DNA from 3 places in the Paraglaciecola sp. QJM3NY_14 genome. Region 3 is predicted to be linked to each of the others. Evidence: predicted binding sites of a transcription regulator. Region 3 holds the regulator's gene; each other region holds the start of a gene.

Region 1 (4,998 bases), 360 kb from region 3:
TGATTGAAGAAGTTGTATCGGCTCCAGAGCGCGGTGAACAAGATAATGTAGTGGCACTTGTAGCGGCCCAAGACACCGATGATGTGGCATTACTGTTAGAGTCTTTACCCCTAGAACAGCGCCTAAAAGTGTGGGAAGGAATACCCAAACGACGTCGACTCGATGTGCTGGTTGCCATGCGCGGGGATCCTCGCGAGACGTTAATTGCCGCCACTGATGTAAGTGAGTGGGAAGCCATTTTCTTTGAGGTGGACGCTGAGCAATTACTCGAATTGTCAGATTCATTGCCCAATGCGTTGGTTGATAAAGCGCTGGATGCCATGGATAAGCAACAGCGCCAGTATTTCACTGACGCGAGCCAATTTAGTGACGATGAAATTGGCCACTGGCTTAGCCAAGACCCACTTGTGCTGCCTTTAAACGCTAAAGTACGCGATGCACTGCGTTTGATTCGCCGAGATGTACCAACCCATGCTGACACCATCTTCTTGGTTAACCGTGCAGGTCAATTTTCAGAAGCCGTAAAGTTAACCAACGTCATGGGGCTACCCGAGCATGTGCCCTTGGTAGATTTATCAGAAGAGGTATTCGATACCATCAACGCGAGTAACGAGCTAACCACGGCATCCTTGATGGTTCAACGTTCCGGCTTTGCTTCATTGCCGGTTGTGGATGAACAAAACAAAGTGCTGGGTCGTTTAGACATTTCCACCGCGAGTGAGCTACTGAATGAATTTTATGAACGCCAAATTATGGCGACGGCGGGTATGGATGAAGACGAAGATTTGTTCTCGTCGGTACCTAAGAGCGCAAAGAACCGAGCGGTTTGGTTAGGTATCAACCTGCTGACGGCATTTTTAGCCTCAGGTTTTATCGGGATGTTCGAGGCAACATTACAACAGGTGGTGGCGCTAGCGGTTCTCATGCCTATTGTGGCGAGTATGGGGGGCATAGCAGGCAGCCAAACCCTGACTTTAATGATACGCGGCCTTGCCTTAGGGCAAGTCACTGGCTCTAACGTGAAAGCCTTACTTAAGAAAGAGTTGAGTGTCGGGGGTTTAAACGGTGTGGTGTGGGCATTGGTGATTGGCTGTATCGCGTATTTTTGGTTTTCAGACGCAATGCTCGGATTGGTGATTTGCTTAGCGATTTTATTAAATATCATTGCCGCCGCAGCGGCTGGAGTCGTGGTGCCTATGGTGTTAAATAAGTTTAACATCGACCCAGCGTTATCGGGATCAGTGATTCTAACGACGGTCACAGATATTGTAGGGTTTGTCGCATTTCTTGGTTTGGGGACGTTGTTCCTACTGTGATTTAAGTGAAAGCACAGCCTAAGACGGAGCAATTATACAATGTGTAATTTTTTCGTAGCCCACTGCAAAACCTACAAGGATAAGGGGAGCGAAGAATAGTTGAGCACCACAGGGCAGGGCTTATGGACAAGTTCAGAAGTTGGCACGTATGTCGCTTACTACACCCAGCCGAAGGAGCATTAACTCCTTCGTTTATCCGTTTTAAAGGAAGTGTGTATGTTGACTTGGGCCCTAACATTTTTTGTGCTTGGCGTAATAGCGGCCGTTTTTGGTTTTGGTGGAGTGATTGGCGTCGCAGCCAGTATTGCAAAAGTGATTTTTTTATTGTGCGTCGCGTTTGTCGTGCTCTTCAGTGTGTTGGCATTTAAACAACATAAGCGGCATAAGTAGTCATAAACATGAGCGCCATTTTGGACTCTAATATTCGGCCTGTTTTGGCTTGCCAAGAGGAGCTGCTAGCGGCGCTAATGCTTGAAAATGCCTGTTCTTAATAAACAAATCAGAGTTTTACTCTTGGCATCATTATCGCATTAGCTATGTTTTGAAGGTCTAATGCAAATGTGTGAGGCAGCGATGAAAAAGATATTACAAAGCATAACCCTGATTGCCATCTTCAGTACCGCCAGTGTTGGCGCCTCAGCCGGTAACTACTGGAAAGCCAGTGCGCTTGATGGTTGGATTGATGGTTACGTAGAAGCCACCTTGTTGCTAAATGGCAACTTGGATGCAACTGGCATTGATACGGACGTTGACAATGGCTCGGTGACCCTACGAGGTAAGGTGGAAACAGATTTAGATAAAGCCTTGGCGCAGGAATTAGTCATTGGCGTTGAGGGTGTGACTGGGGTAGAAAACATGCTTACGGTGTTCTCACCGGGAAAGAATGAAGACAGCGAAGTGCAGGCTAAGCTAACCGATAACAAAGTCGCTACTGTAGTCAAAACCCGTCTACTGGCGGCACCGGATATCAGCAGCACCGAAATTGACGTAAATAGCACTAAAGGTGTGGTCGTGTTGCAAGGGCAGGTGAAAAATGACGCTGAAAAGCAACGAGCGGTTGATATCGCTCAAGAGGCCATCGATGTAGAAAAAGTGGTGAGCAAGTTAAAAGTTAGCGAATAAATCATTGCACGCGCTGTAGCATCTGACGTGACAATGCTCAAAAATTATAAATGTAGTAAGAGGTATTATGATGAATAAGCACAATAAGAATGCATACTTTAACTGGTTCGAAAAAGTAGACAAGCCGGAGTCCAATGAATCGGAGCTTGTTGAGCGTTTAGTTGAGGAAAATACTCTGCTAAAAAAAATACTCATGCAAAAACAGCAGGAGGGTATTGAAACTGCTGTTTGATTATTGAACAATGAAGCGTCTTTCATGTCGATTAGGTGCTGTGGCAATTTGCGAGTTAAGCACCTAGCTGACCAAAACCCAGAGCCGCAATGCAAAATCCAGAGAGTGCAAATGTTCTAAAACAAACGTTGCTGGTGGTAGATAACCCCGGCGAAATGTTAAAAGCACTCACCCGCCAATTTTCAACATCATTCCATTTGCTCGTATGTAATGACAATGAAGAGGTACTCAAGTTAGCGCTAAATGCACCTATCGACTTAGTATTGATCAGAGTATCTCCCCGTGACAGCGACTGGCTTCTCATTTGTACCCGTTTGAAACAGCACCCTCTAACCATAGATATTCCGCTTATCTTGTATGGTAAAGATACGCCTAAATCCTTGATTTTATCTGGACTAGAAGCGGGTGCATTAGACTTCGTTGAGCTGCCAACTGATATTGCCATGCTCAACATCAAGATCCGAAATCATATGCAGGTATCGGCTAAGCTTCGTACGCTGGCGCTTATCTCCTGTACTGACGGGCTGACTGGCGTACCTAACCGCATGCAGCTCGACACCACCTACAACCGGTTTTGGTACGCAGCTATTCGAGGGCAACATGAGCTGTCAGTGCTAATGATTGATATTGATTTTTTCAAGGGATTTAATGATACCTATGGTCATGTAGCGGGTGACGAATGTTTAAAGAAGGTTGCCACTACCATTGAAGCGAGTTTGCAGCGTGAGAGTGATGCTATGGGGCGTTATGGCGGCGAAGAGTTCCTAGTACTGTTACCTTTCACCGATAAAGTAGGCGCGCAAAAAATAGCTGAAATGATATTACGCAATATTGAAGCGCTAGATATAAAAAACAAGGCGTCTACTGTTAATGGTAAGGTCACTGTGAGTGTCGGTGCGGCAACACTCAAGCTCCATGACATTAACGACCACACCTTTAATCACCCTGAATTTCTGGTTGAGCAAGCCGACCGGTGTCTTTATCAAGCTAAGAAACAGGGCCGCAACCGGCTTGTGAGTTAGTCACACCCCTTCCAATAAATACGTGCCCTGTGAGAATTCATCCAGCGGATTTTGAAAATGGCGTTGGTATAAGAAGGCTCATTTAAAGCACATAAAAAAAGCGCCATGTTGGCGCTTTCTAGTGTCGCTTTCAGATTTTAAACCCTAATCTTTATTGCTCACGAGCAATGGCGCGATAAGCAATGTCGTCACGATAGAACATGCCATTCCAGCTGATGCTCTTGGCCAGTTCATAAGCACGTTGTTGTGCCTCAGTGACGCTTTCGCCTAAGGCTGTTGCGCACAATACGCGCCCACCGTTTGTCGTTACATTACCGTTGACATCTTTCGTGCCAGCGTGAAAAACCTTAGCTACGTCGCTTTCATTTTGGTTTAAACCAGAAATCACGTCGCCTTTTTTATAAGCTTGCGGATAACCACCTGCGGCGAGTACCACGCCCACAGCAGCTCTAGGGTCAAACTTGGCAGTGGCTTGGTCTAACTTACCGTCAACGGCAAGCTGCACTAACTCAACGAGGTCAGACTGCAAGCGCATCATGATGGGCTGTGTTTCAGGATCCCCAAAGCGGCAGTTATATTCAATCACCTTAGGTGTGCCATCGGCCATGATCATCAAGCCCGCATATAAGAAGCCGTGGTAATCGTTACCTTCGCTTGCCATACCTTGTACCGTAGGGTAGATCACTTCATCCATCACGCGTCGGTGAATTTCATCGGTCACAACGGGGGCTGGTGAATACGCGCCCATACCACCTGTGTTTGGCCCTGTGTCGCCATTGCCCACACGTTTGTGATCTTGGCTGGTGGCAAAAGGTAATACATTTTTGCCGTCAACCATGACAATAAAGCTCGCTTCTTCACCGTCCAAGAACTCTTCAATGACAACACGACTGCCTGCTTCGCCAAAGGCATTGCCCGCCAGCATATCGCGCACTGCATCTTCGGCTTCATCTAAGGTCATCGCGACAATCACACCCTTGCCTGCGGCTAGGCCATCAGCTTTTATCACGATAGGAGCGCCTATTTGTTGCAAATAGGCTAAGGCGGGCTCAATCTCAGTGAAATTTTGATATTCAGCTGTAGGGATCTTATGACGCGCTAAAAAATCTTTAGTAAATGCCTTTGAACCTTCAAGCTGCGCAGCGGCTTTACTTGGGCCGAAAATTGCTAAACCTTCGGCTTGAAATGCATCTACCACGCCCAACACAAGTGGAACCTCTGGGCCCACTATGGTTAAAGCAATCGCATTTTGTTTGGCAAAAGTGACCAGCGCGCTGATATCTTCAACGTCGATGGCAACATTCTC
Region 2 (4,998 bases), 1.6 Mb from region 3:
GTGACTGGCTATCCACAAGCGTTGCTGAACATCAATGAAAACTTGCGTTAATTTGTCACTGAACAGTGGTTCGTTTGAGCCTGCATGAATACGCGTCAGCGTTCTGGTTTTTTTATCTAATTTGAGTAGGCCATTGCCGTCGGTCGCCAACCAAATACAGTTGCCATCTTCCACTAGCGACATGACCGCGGCGTCTTTGTCCAACTCAGGCAACAGAGCACGGGTGTCAAAATGTTCAAATGTCATATCTTGGGGATTGAACCGACTAAAGTTACCGTCGCGATAACCTATCCAGATGTAATTTTCTGCGTCGTGATAAAGAGATTGCTGTCTGTTTGATAATGGTGACTGGCCAGAGTCTTTAGCATCTTGCCAGACGGTGAAGGTCTGCTTGGCTGAATCAAAAAGATTCAGTCCCCCACCATCAGTCGCAATCCATAGTCTTTTTTGCTCATCTTCTAATATTGCGCGTACATTATCTGAACCGAGGGAGTTCGGTTGCCGCGGATCGTGTACAAAACTAAGGAGCTGATAACCATCGTACCGACTGAGGCCTTCTTGCGTGACGATCCACAGGTATCCGGTACTGTCCTGATAAATCTGGCGTACGGTTTTTTGCGATAATTCTCTGTTTAATTCAGCGGACGTAAAACTGAAATTAGGGCTTTCAGAAGCGTGAATACCCATAGCGAACGTGAAGAAAAACAGAACGCCAAATACCTTACTCATGACCATATGCGTGCAGTGACTTATTATTTTTTAAAAAACAGACTACCCCATCGCTGTAGAATTGCCAACAGATACAGCAGCTTGGCAACCTCTCATAGCGCCATAATCCGCAGTTATCGGTTCAATTAAGCTCAAGAATTACGCTTTAAGCAGAAAGGAAAGAATGTTGCATTTTTAATTATTAAAAATAGAAAAGCCTCTTATCGCTATGAACCTAGGCTCAAAGTGATAAGAGGCTTACCGCATACCTCTGGGGAACTAGGTCGTTATTCTTGCAGCATGAAGTTTTCTTGGTTCATGTGTGCTTCTTCCCACATGAAGGCTTCTTCCCACATGAAAGCTTCTTCCCACATGAAAGCTTCTTCCCACATGAAGGCTTCTTCCCACATGAAAGCTTCTTCCCACATGAAAGCTTCTTCCCACATGAAAGCTTCTTCCCACATGAAGGCTTCTTCCCACATGAAAGCTTCTTCCCAAACTTCAAACTCAAACCCTTGAATGTAGTAGTTGCCGTTTTCATCTTTTCGAGCTGCGCCCATATAATGTTGGTCGCCACTAATATCGGCCGCTATGTCCATGCCATTATTCGCACAACCTGATTCATTGGAATCTACGGCTTTTATTGCATTAACACTGCCTGAGCCCTGTTGAAATGGGCTGTAAGCCAGTTTGCCATTCACTTGAGCCATAGTCGTACTGGTCATCAAGCGACATTTCACATCGTTCGCACTGAGACTTGGATCGTCTTGTAACATTAACGCGACTACGCCACTGACCACACCTGAAGCTTGTGACGTACCGGACATGATAAAGCGGTCTTTACCAACCATATACTGAGGGTATTTAGCAGGCACATACATGTCTTCGTTCGCTAAGCTAAACATATGGCCGCCAGGTGCCACCATATCAGGCTTTATAAAGGCCTCGTGAGTTGGGCCCTGAGATGAGAACGAAAGCAAGGTGTCATCATTTGCATTGTCCTGAGTGTAATTATCGCTGATTGCCCCCACGCTTATTACGTAAGGTACGTTTGCAGGTACGCCAATGGTCATTGCACTTGGGCCTGTATTGCCCGCTGATGTCACCACAATGACGTCTTTTTCCCATAATGCCATTACCGCTTGGTTAATGGGATCATCCCAGTAATTTGAACGAGGCGGCGCACCAAAGGAAAGGTTTACTACCCTTATATTTAACGCTTCATGGTTATCAGCTATGTACTGTAGGCCGCGTAATGCGTCTAAGTAAGTACTATGACCGTCTTCGTAAAAGGCTTTTACGACCACTAGGTTTGCATCCGGTGCAACACCTTGATAATAACTGCGCATTTGGCCGTCTACGACCGCACGGTCACTATTGGCAATGATACCTGTAATGTGAGTTCCGTGGCTGTTTTCATCAGTAAGATTACTCACGTTCAGTTCCGTATCTTCTAAAGCATCATATGCCGCTTTAATACGTGTATTATTCGCCGTGTCATTCCCTAACGCGCTATGCGTAGCCCATAGGCCGCTGTCGATAACAGCAACGGTAACGTCTTTACCTGTAATGCCACGATCATGTAGTTCGTCAGCACCAATGTTATTCACATAATAACTGTTGCTATCACCTTCATTTGCTTGGGTGTCGTACCCCTTCACTAGGCTGCGATCGCAACCCTCTTTGAATTGAACATCCAAAGAAAAATCACGTTGTTGGTAATTTTTCACGCCTTTTTTGGCAAAAGATACTTCAACCGTTACGCCTTCGAACGAATCTAGTTTGGCAAAACGTTTGAGTCGCTTAATATCAATCGACAATTCACCAGTCTTCTTGCTGTACAAGCGCCAGTAAACAGTGGCACCGTTCACTTTTACAGAATAGATATGTCCCAGCTCTTCAGGCCATTTGAAAGACATGCTTTGCATGTTAGCTTCCATGTCACGGGCGTTATACAAGTTCCAGCGAATACTTCTATTGGTTAGCTCTGCTACGTGACTTCCATATACTAAACAGTGATCCAATGCGCTGGATGTATAAACGGCTTCGTTCTTTTTGATAGTAATAATGTCAGTCAACTGATTCAGCAAAACTAGCTGTGCGTCACTTACCCGAACGCCAATCCCGTTTATCAGGGGCAACTCATGTGTTATCACGCCGCCAAGCGTATTAATCACTTCAGTTAAGATACTGATTTCAGCCCCCTGAATAATCACTTCATTATTCAGACCCACTAAACTATTAACGGTTTTAACTAATTGTGAAGTTCCGAGTGAACCTGGCTCAACAGTAGATTTGATGTCGTTAACTAAGCTGCTAACTTTTAAGCCCGCTGTTGCGAAAGCGCTAAAGCACACCATTCCCGCTAGCAGTACTGCTCGCTGCTTATTAAATTTTGGTTTCATTATATTTTCCTTTTCAAATCCACTCGCCGAGTTCGAAGTAAATTCAGTTAGCACTATCGCTCTAACGGTAAAGAGCAAGCAGCATGCCAATTTGCAATACACTGATTTTAAAGCAATTTATTTTAACATGAAAATAACGAACGGACTAAAATGAAATTATTGAATGAATAAAATGATGGCAATTAGACTTTTGGTTGCATTCATTTATTTCAATTTATTGTTAAACAAGGCACATACTGGTAGATCAACACCCGTCAATAAGCCCTATATAAGCCCTATATAAGCAAGGTATGGGAGTATATGAGGTGAATTCGAAGAGTCACCTAAGCGTGAAAAAGTGCAGAAAGCCGCCAATAGCGAGGTGGGGGCTTACCAAAGGTCTAAAGTATGATGTAGCTAGGGTACCACGAACGTTTGTAGGGCTGTACTGAGACGAATCTACATCCGTTAATGATTGTCACCCACCATCGCATATGAGACTCAGATACGTATGTAAGAGAACGAGTTCATCGCCATTGAATCTTATCCACTTCATCAATAGAACTCGCTAGCATTAGTTGCCCCGAACGGATCAACGATTCAGTCTCAGCGATTACAGCACTGAACACGTCCTGTTCATCGCACGTCAAGTCAGTAAAGCCTATCCACGTGTTTCTGTTTGACTTTTTAGCGGCATATAAACACAAGTCGGCTACATCAATAGTGCGCTCCCAATTAAGTGAAGTGGGATTGCTCGATAGCAATGGAAACACGCTGAAACCAATTGAACAGGTGACATTTAGCGCAATGTCTTTTTCAATCTTGAATGAGTGCTCTTGAATTGAACGACGTAAACGTTCGGCCAGTATGGCTGCTCTGCTTCGATTGACAAAGCGCGCAACGATAAGAAATTCTTCACCACCCCAGCGCAACAAATAGTCAGTCTCACGAAATACACTTTCTAAGATTGATTTCATTTCGACCAAAACAATATCACCAGCGCTATGACCATGTTGATCGTTGACCTGTTTAAAATGATCTAGGTCAACTAAAAAGAAGACTAAGTCAGTATCTTTTGTCGCTTGTGCAGCACCAGTAGCCAGATTTTCTTCATGTATTGCAAGCACGAAATCTATATCTGCGGTTAGGTGTTGGCTCAAGTAACGGCGGTTTTTGAGGCCAGTTAGCGGATCAGTGAAACTAATCTGCTCTAATTTATCATTGGCTAATCTAAGATCTGCGGTACGCTCTTTCACTTTATCTTCTAAATCAATAAGATGCTGAGCTCGTCGTAAACGCTTTAGACGGTATCTGCGCATAGCGTTCAATAGAATAACAATGCACAAGAACACGTAAAAACAGTAAGCCCACACTGTCTTCCAAGGCGGGGGTAGTACTGTGATTGGCAAGGAGACGCCGTGTGCATTCCATAGGCCTAAGTGGTTACTGGCTTGTACTTTCAGTTCATACCGACCAACTGGTAAATTGGTAAAGGTTGCTTGGCGGCTGTGATCCAATTCGACCCATTTAGGATCTAATCCTTCCAACTTGTAGCGATACTGGTTGAGCTCAGGCGCATTAAAATCTAACGCTGCGAATTCGAAAGAAATATAGTAATCCAAATAGTGTAAGACAATCTCACTCTGCTCTTGATACTGTAAATCAATGCCTACTTTTTCATTCAGCTTCTTTATTCTAACTAAGACCACAGGAGGAACTTTTTTACTTTCTTTAATATCATTTGGATGAAATCGGACAAAACCCGAGTTGCCACCAAAATACATGATTCCCAGACTATCGGTAAAACCTGCGCCAAAATTAAACTCGCTGTCCTCTATACCTTGGGACGAATCGAAGTGACGCATAGTGCCGTTATTTGGATTAAAACGCGTAATACCAGCGGTAC
Region 3 (4,998 bases):
AGCGAGAGTGAAAATAGCGGCCGAGTCACGACTATTTTTCAACCAGCCAAGAAATCAGCGAGCAGTAAAAAGCAAACTGACGCGAAAAAGTCCAGTGATGCTGAAGTCAAACCAAAACAGGATGAAACTCCATAATGGCGACGTTAAAAGCCTCGCATTTGGCTAAATCCTATAAATCACGTCAAGTTGTGCGTGATGTCAGTCTAGAAGTGTCCACTGGCCAAATTGTCGGTTTACTTGGTCCAAACGGTGCAGGTAAAACAACCACGTTTTATATGATTGTCGGTTTGGTTCCCTTAGATAAGGGAGAAATCAGTATTGATCAGCAAGATCTTACCCTACAGCCCATGCACATGCGCGCTCGTTTAGGGATTGGTTACTTACCCCAAGAAGCCTCTATTTTTCGAAAACTGACAGTCCATCAAAACTTGATGGCTATCTTGCAGACACGCAAAGAGCTCAGTGCAGAACAAAGAGAACAGCAAGCGGATTCATTACTCGATGAGTTCAATATAAATCATATTCGTAACAGTGCTGGTATGAGTTTGTCTGGAGGTGAACGCCGCCGGGTAGAAATAGCGCGGGCACTGGCAGCCGATCCAGAATTTATTCTGCTCGATGAGCCGTTTGCCGGTGTTGATCCTATTTCAGTTAATGATATTAAAAAAATTATTCAACATTTACGTGACCGTGGTATTGGTGTTTTGATAACCGACCACAATGTAAGAGAGACACTCGATGTGTGTGAGAAAGCTTACATTGTTAGTCATGGTGAACTCATCGCTTCTGGCACGGCAGAAGAAGTATTAAGTGATCAACGTGTAAGAGATGTATACCTAGGCGAACAATTCAGGCTATAGTTAAGCTGAAAAAGCCGCTCATTTTATCGAGATTATACTCAGGCGCTTGGTGAGACATTTACAGTCAATCGAATCAACCACAGCATATTTTTTAGTTTGCAACGGACAGAATAAAGAAGTAAATGAAACCCTCTTTACAATTAAAATTTAGTCAATCACTCACTATGACGCCACAGTTACAGCAAGCTATTCGTTTGTTGCAATTGTCTACGTTAGATTTACAGCAAGAAATTCAAGAAGCCTTGGATTCCAACCCGCTGTTGGAAGTTGAAGAGCCTACGGATCAGGAATCCGGCGATAGTGCGTTAAATGACAATTCCCTCGACCCGTCTTCTAAAGATACCAATGAAATAGTTGATACTAGCAGTGACAACTTAGACTCAAGTGAAGCGTTCGAGAAAAACGAAATCCCAGAAGACTTACCTACGGATACCACTTGGGATGAGTACATCAGTGCTTCTTCCGCACCTGCCTCTAGCATATCCAGTGGTGCCGGCGGTGATGACGAACAAATCTTTCAAGGCGAAACCACAGATAACATTCAAGATCATTTGCTGTGGCAAATGCGTTTAACCCATTTTAGTGATACCGATGTCGCGATTGCGACAGCGATCATTGATTCTATCGATGAGTCTGGTTATTTAACCATGAGCGCTGAAGACGTTCTGGCCAGCATGGATGATGAAGAAATAGAGCTCGATGAAGTGGAATGCGTACTTAAGCGTATTCAAATGTTCGACCCAATTGGGTCTGGCTCTCGTACACCACAAGAATGCTTGCTAGTGCAATTGCGTCAGTTTGCTCCTGATACACCCTGGTTAGAAGAAGCGAAGACCTTGATTGGAGACTATGCCGACCTTTTGGCAAGCAAGGATTACCGTACTTTGATGCGTAAATCTCGCCTTAAAGAGGATGATTTGCGTGAGGTCATGCGTTTACTAAAAACGCTCAATCCGCGTCCAGGCAGCGCCTTGATCAAAGGTGAAGCAGAATACGTTATACCTGATGTGTCAGTGAGTAAGAAAAATGGCCGTTGGACAGTAGAGCTTAACCCAGACAGCCTACCCAAATTGAACGTTAATCAACAGTATGCTGCAATGAGTCGTAGCGCGAAAAACACCAGTGATAGTCAATTTATTCGCTCACACATGCAAGAAGCCAAATGGTTTATTAAAAGTGTTGAGAGCCGAAACGATACCTTATTGAAAGTGTCAAACTGTATAGTACAGCAGCAAATGGGCTTCTTTGAACATGGGCCTGAGATGATGAAGCCTATGGTACTAAATGACGTAGCCGAAATGGTGGATATGCATGAATCTACAATTTCTCGTGTTACCACCCAAAAATATATGCATACCCCTAGAGGTATATTTGAGCTGAAATATTTCTTCTCGAGCCATGTTGCAACTGAGACAGGCGGAGAGTGCTCGTCAACGGCGATACGCGCATTGATTAAAAAGCTGGTCGCAGCTGAAAAACCAAGCAAGCCGTTAAGTGACAGCAAGATTGCTCAATTGTTGGCCGATCAAGGCATCATGGTCGCTCGGCGAACAATAGCAAAGTACCGGGAATCTCTGATGATACCCCCGTCGAACCAACGAAAAAGCCTATTGTAGGCTGATTAAAGAAGGAAGAGGCGATATGCAAATTAATATTACTGGTCACCATGTGGATGTAACCGATTCACTAAAAGATTATGTCGATACTAAATTTACCAAGCTCGAGCGACACTTCGATCAGATCAACAATGTTCACGTCATTCTCAATGTAGAAAAGCTCAACCAAAAAGCGGAAGCGACAATACATTTGAATGGGGCAGATGTATTTGCCACCATGGAACACAACGACATGTATGCGGCAATAGATGGCCTAATCGATAAACTCGATCGGCAAGTTATCAAGCATAAAGAAAAAGCTAAACGCCATTAACCCATCAGGTAAATAATGGAAATATCAAATATTCTTCACCCTGACTGCGTCGTATGCGCAGTTCAGGGGTCTAGCAAAAAGCGCATTTTAGAGCTTATTAGTCAATTGGCATCTGAGCACCTTGTTGAAGTAGACCAAGCGACCATTTTATCCAGTTTAGCGGGGCGCGAGAAAATGGGGTGTACGGGCATTGGTGGTGGTATAGCACTGCCACATGGCCGTATAAAAGGGCTAGAGTCCGCCCTAGGCGTGCTTGTAACGTGCCAACCTCCGGTCCAGTATGACGCCATCGATAACATGCCAGTGGATATCTTCTTTGCTATTTTAGTACCAGAGGAAAAGGCCCAAGAGCACCTACAAACCTTGTCGGCGATAGCCAAAAAATTCGTTGATAAAGACATTTTAAATCGTTTGCGCAGTGCAACCACAGACCAAGAATTATTTCAGGTACTCAGTTAATTATGAAGCTTATTATCATCAGTGGGCGTTCAGGCTCAGGGAAGTCCATCGTTTTACGTTCACTGGAAGATTTAGGCTATTACTGCGTTGATAATATCCCCGTCAATTTATTGCCTACTTTGACCCATACCGTCGCTGACGAGTACGATCAGGTCGCGGTCAGCATTGACGTGCGAAATTTACCCAAAGATCCCAACGAATTGGTGGAAATACTCGACTACTTGCCGTCAACGTGGGAAATGACCATATTGTATTTGGATGCCAGCGATGACGTACTGATTAAGCGTTTCAGTGAAACCCGCCGCTTGCACCCGTTGTCTAAGCAAAACAAATCCTTGTCTGGTGCTATTCAAGCAGAAAGCCAGTTATTGGCGCCGATAGCCGAACGTGCAGATTTATATATAGACACAGATCAATTATCAATTCACCAGCTGGCCGAATTGGTGCGCGAGCGAATATTAGGTAAAAAAAGCTCGCGCTTAGTTTTGGTTTTTGAAAGCTTTGGTTTTAAACACGGTATTCCTAAAGATGCGGATTATGTATTTGATGCGCGTTTCTTACCCAACCCGCACTGGGAGCCAGATTTAAAACCCCTTACTGGACTTGATTCCCCCGTCGAGATTTTTCTTGGCTCACAACCTATAGTCACTAAATTTATTTGGCAAATTCAGAATCTGATTTCTACTTGGTTACCACATTTAGAACGTAATAATCGTAGTTATGTGACAATCGCCATCGGGTGTACTGGCGGTCAGCACCGCTCTGTGTACGTAGTGGAAATGTTAGCCAAAACATTTAGTACCTCGCACCCTGATGTGCAAATACGTCATCGCGAGTTAAACCGATGAGTGAGCGATTAGAAAAAACCCTACTCATAGTGAACAAGTTAGGGCTGCATGCCAGAGCGGCGACTCAATTGGTTAAGCTTGCGAATCAATTTGAAGCTGAAGTCACTATTGTTCAGGATGATAAAAGTGCCTCAGCAAGCAGTGTGCTGGGCCTAATGATGTTAGAGAGTTGCCAAGGCAAAGAAATTCAAGTGATATCTGAAGGGAAAGACGCGCGCCAAGCGATGGATGCTGTTGAAGAGCTTATTGTCGGAAAATTCAACGAAAGCGAGTAATCAGCCAGATTCCATGCAACGTGCACTTCAATTTAGACTTTTTCCACTCATCTCGACTTTCTACTCATTCACTATTTTTTTGAAACGCGCGGTTGGGTTATCAGCAACCCAATTGGCTGCTTAATCCACCTAAACGCGCTTCAACCGCATATTCTTTGCTGCCCTTCATTTCTGGGAATATATTCAGACCGCTGCGACTTTCTACGTTATCAATCGTGACTTCTTTACTGCAGTAGTCATCGGCTCTCGCGCTATTTTGCTCCATGACATAGGCGGACGCTCTAACATAACCCGCTTGGTTTGTTGTCGCGACAATTTTGAAGTAGCCAGAAGGAATAGTGTGGCTTTCATCTGCACCTGGAAGCGTAGCAAAAAAGCTTTCATATAGCGGGCCTGTTACTACATACACGGACTCTCCGCTGCGCGCTAAAACGCGCACTGCAGACTCTAATCGGACCCATGGGCCTTGATTCAAATTAGAGCTTTGGGGGGTAATGTTTGATAGATAGTTTGTACTGCGCCAATCTGCGGTATTGCTCACACTTGCCAATGGAACTTGGTGTCCTCGATCGGTACGGATGAGAGCGTGAGCATCTTTATAATCAGCGGCTTCTAGCGTGTTCTCGC

Evidence for each region. Region 3 encodes sigma-54, which starts transcription at its own class of promoters, with help from an activator protein. Its sites were predicted from a motif close to GTTGGCACGNNNNTNGNNT; they were not measured.
Region 1: AC0VYA_RS01315 (BON domain-containing protein) is a predicted target of sigma-54. The motif match lies at 1,829-1,847, and genes of this name have one in related genera.
Region 2: AC0VYA_RS17885 (S8 family peptidase) is a predicted target of sigma-54. The motif match lies at 3,186-3,204, and genes of this name have one in related genera.

Annotation. Positions count from the first base shown of each region.
Region 1 is NZ_CM149664.1:308,965-313,962, forward strand. Features, by position in the region: gene AC0VYA_RS01305 (magnesium transporter) at 1-1,316, shown strand, start outside; gene AC0VYA_RS01310 (DUF1328 domain-containing protein) at 1,533-1,706, shown strand; gene AC0VYA_RS01315 (BON domain-containing protein) at 1,890-2,438, shown strand; gene AC0VYA_RS01320 (hypothetical protein) at 2,506-2,670, shown strand; gene AC0VYA_RS01325 (GGDEF domain-containing protein) at 2,760-3,692, shown strand; gene purD (phosphoribosylamine--glycine ligase) at 3,844-4,998, opposite strand, start outside.
Region 2 is NZ_CM149664.1:4,177,944-4,182,941, forward strand. Features, by position in the region: gene AC0VYA_RS17880 (hybrid sensor histidine kinase/response regulator) at 1-735, opposite strand, end outside; gene AC0VYA_RS17885 (S8 family peptidase) at 996-3,113, opposite strand; gene AC0VYA_RS17890 (ligand-binding sensor domain-containing protein) at 3,620-4,998, opposite strand, start outside.
Region 3 is NZ_CM149664.1:666,420-671,417, forward strand. Features, by position in the region: gene lptA (lipopolysaccharide transport periplasmic protein LptA) at 1-135, shown strand, start outside; gene lptB (LPS export ABC transporter ATP-binding protein) at 135-860, shown strand; gene AC0VYA_RS02915 (RNA polymerase factor sigma-54) at 983-2,476, shown strand; gene hpf (ribosome hibernation promoting factor) at 2,502-2,789, shown strand; gene ptsN (PTS IIA-like nitrogen regulatory protein PtsN) at 2,805-3,248, shown strand; gene rapZ (RNase adapter RapZ) at 3,251-4,096, shown strand; gene AC0VYA_RS02935 (HPr family phosphocarrier protein) at 4,093-4,371, shown strand; gene AC0VYA_RS02940 (DNA/RNA non-specific endonuclease) at 4,472-4,998, opposite strand, start outside.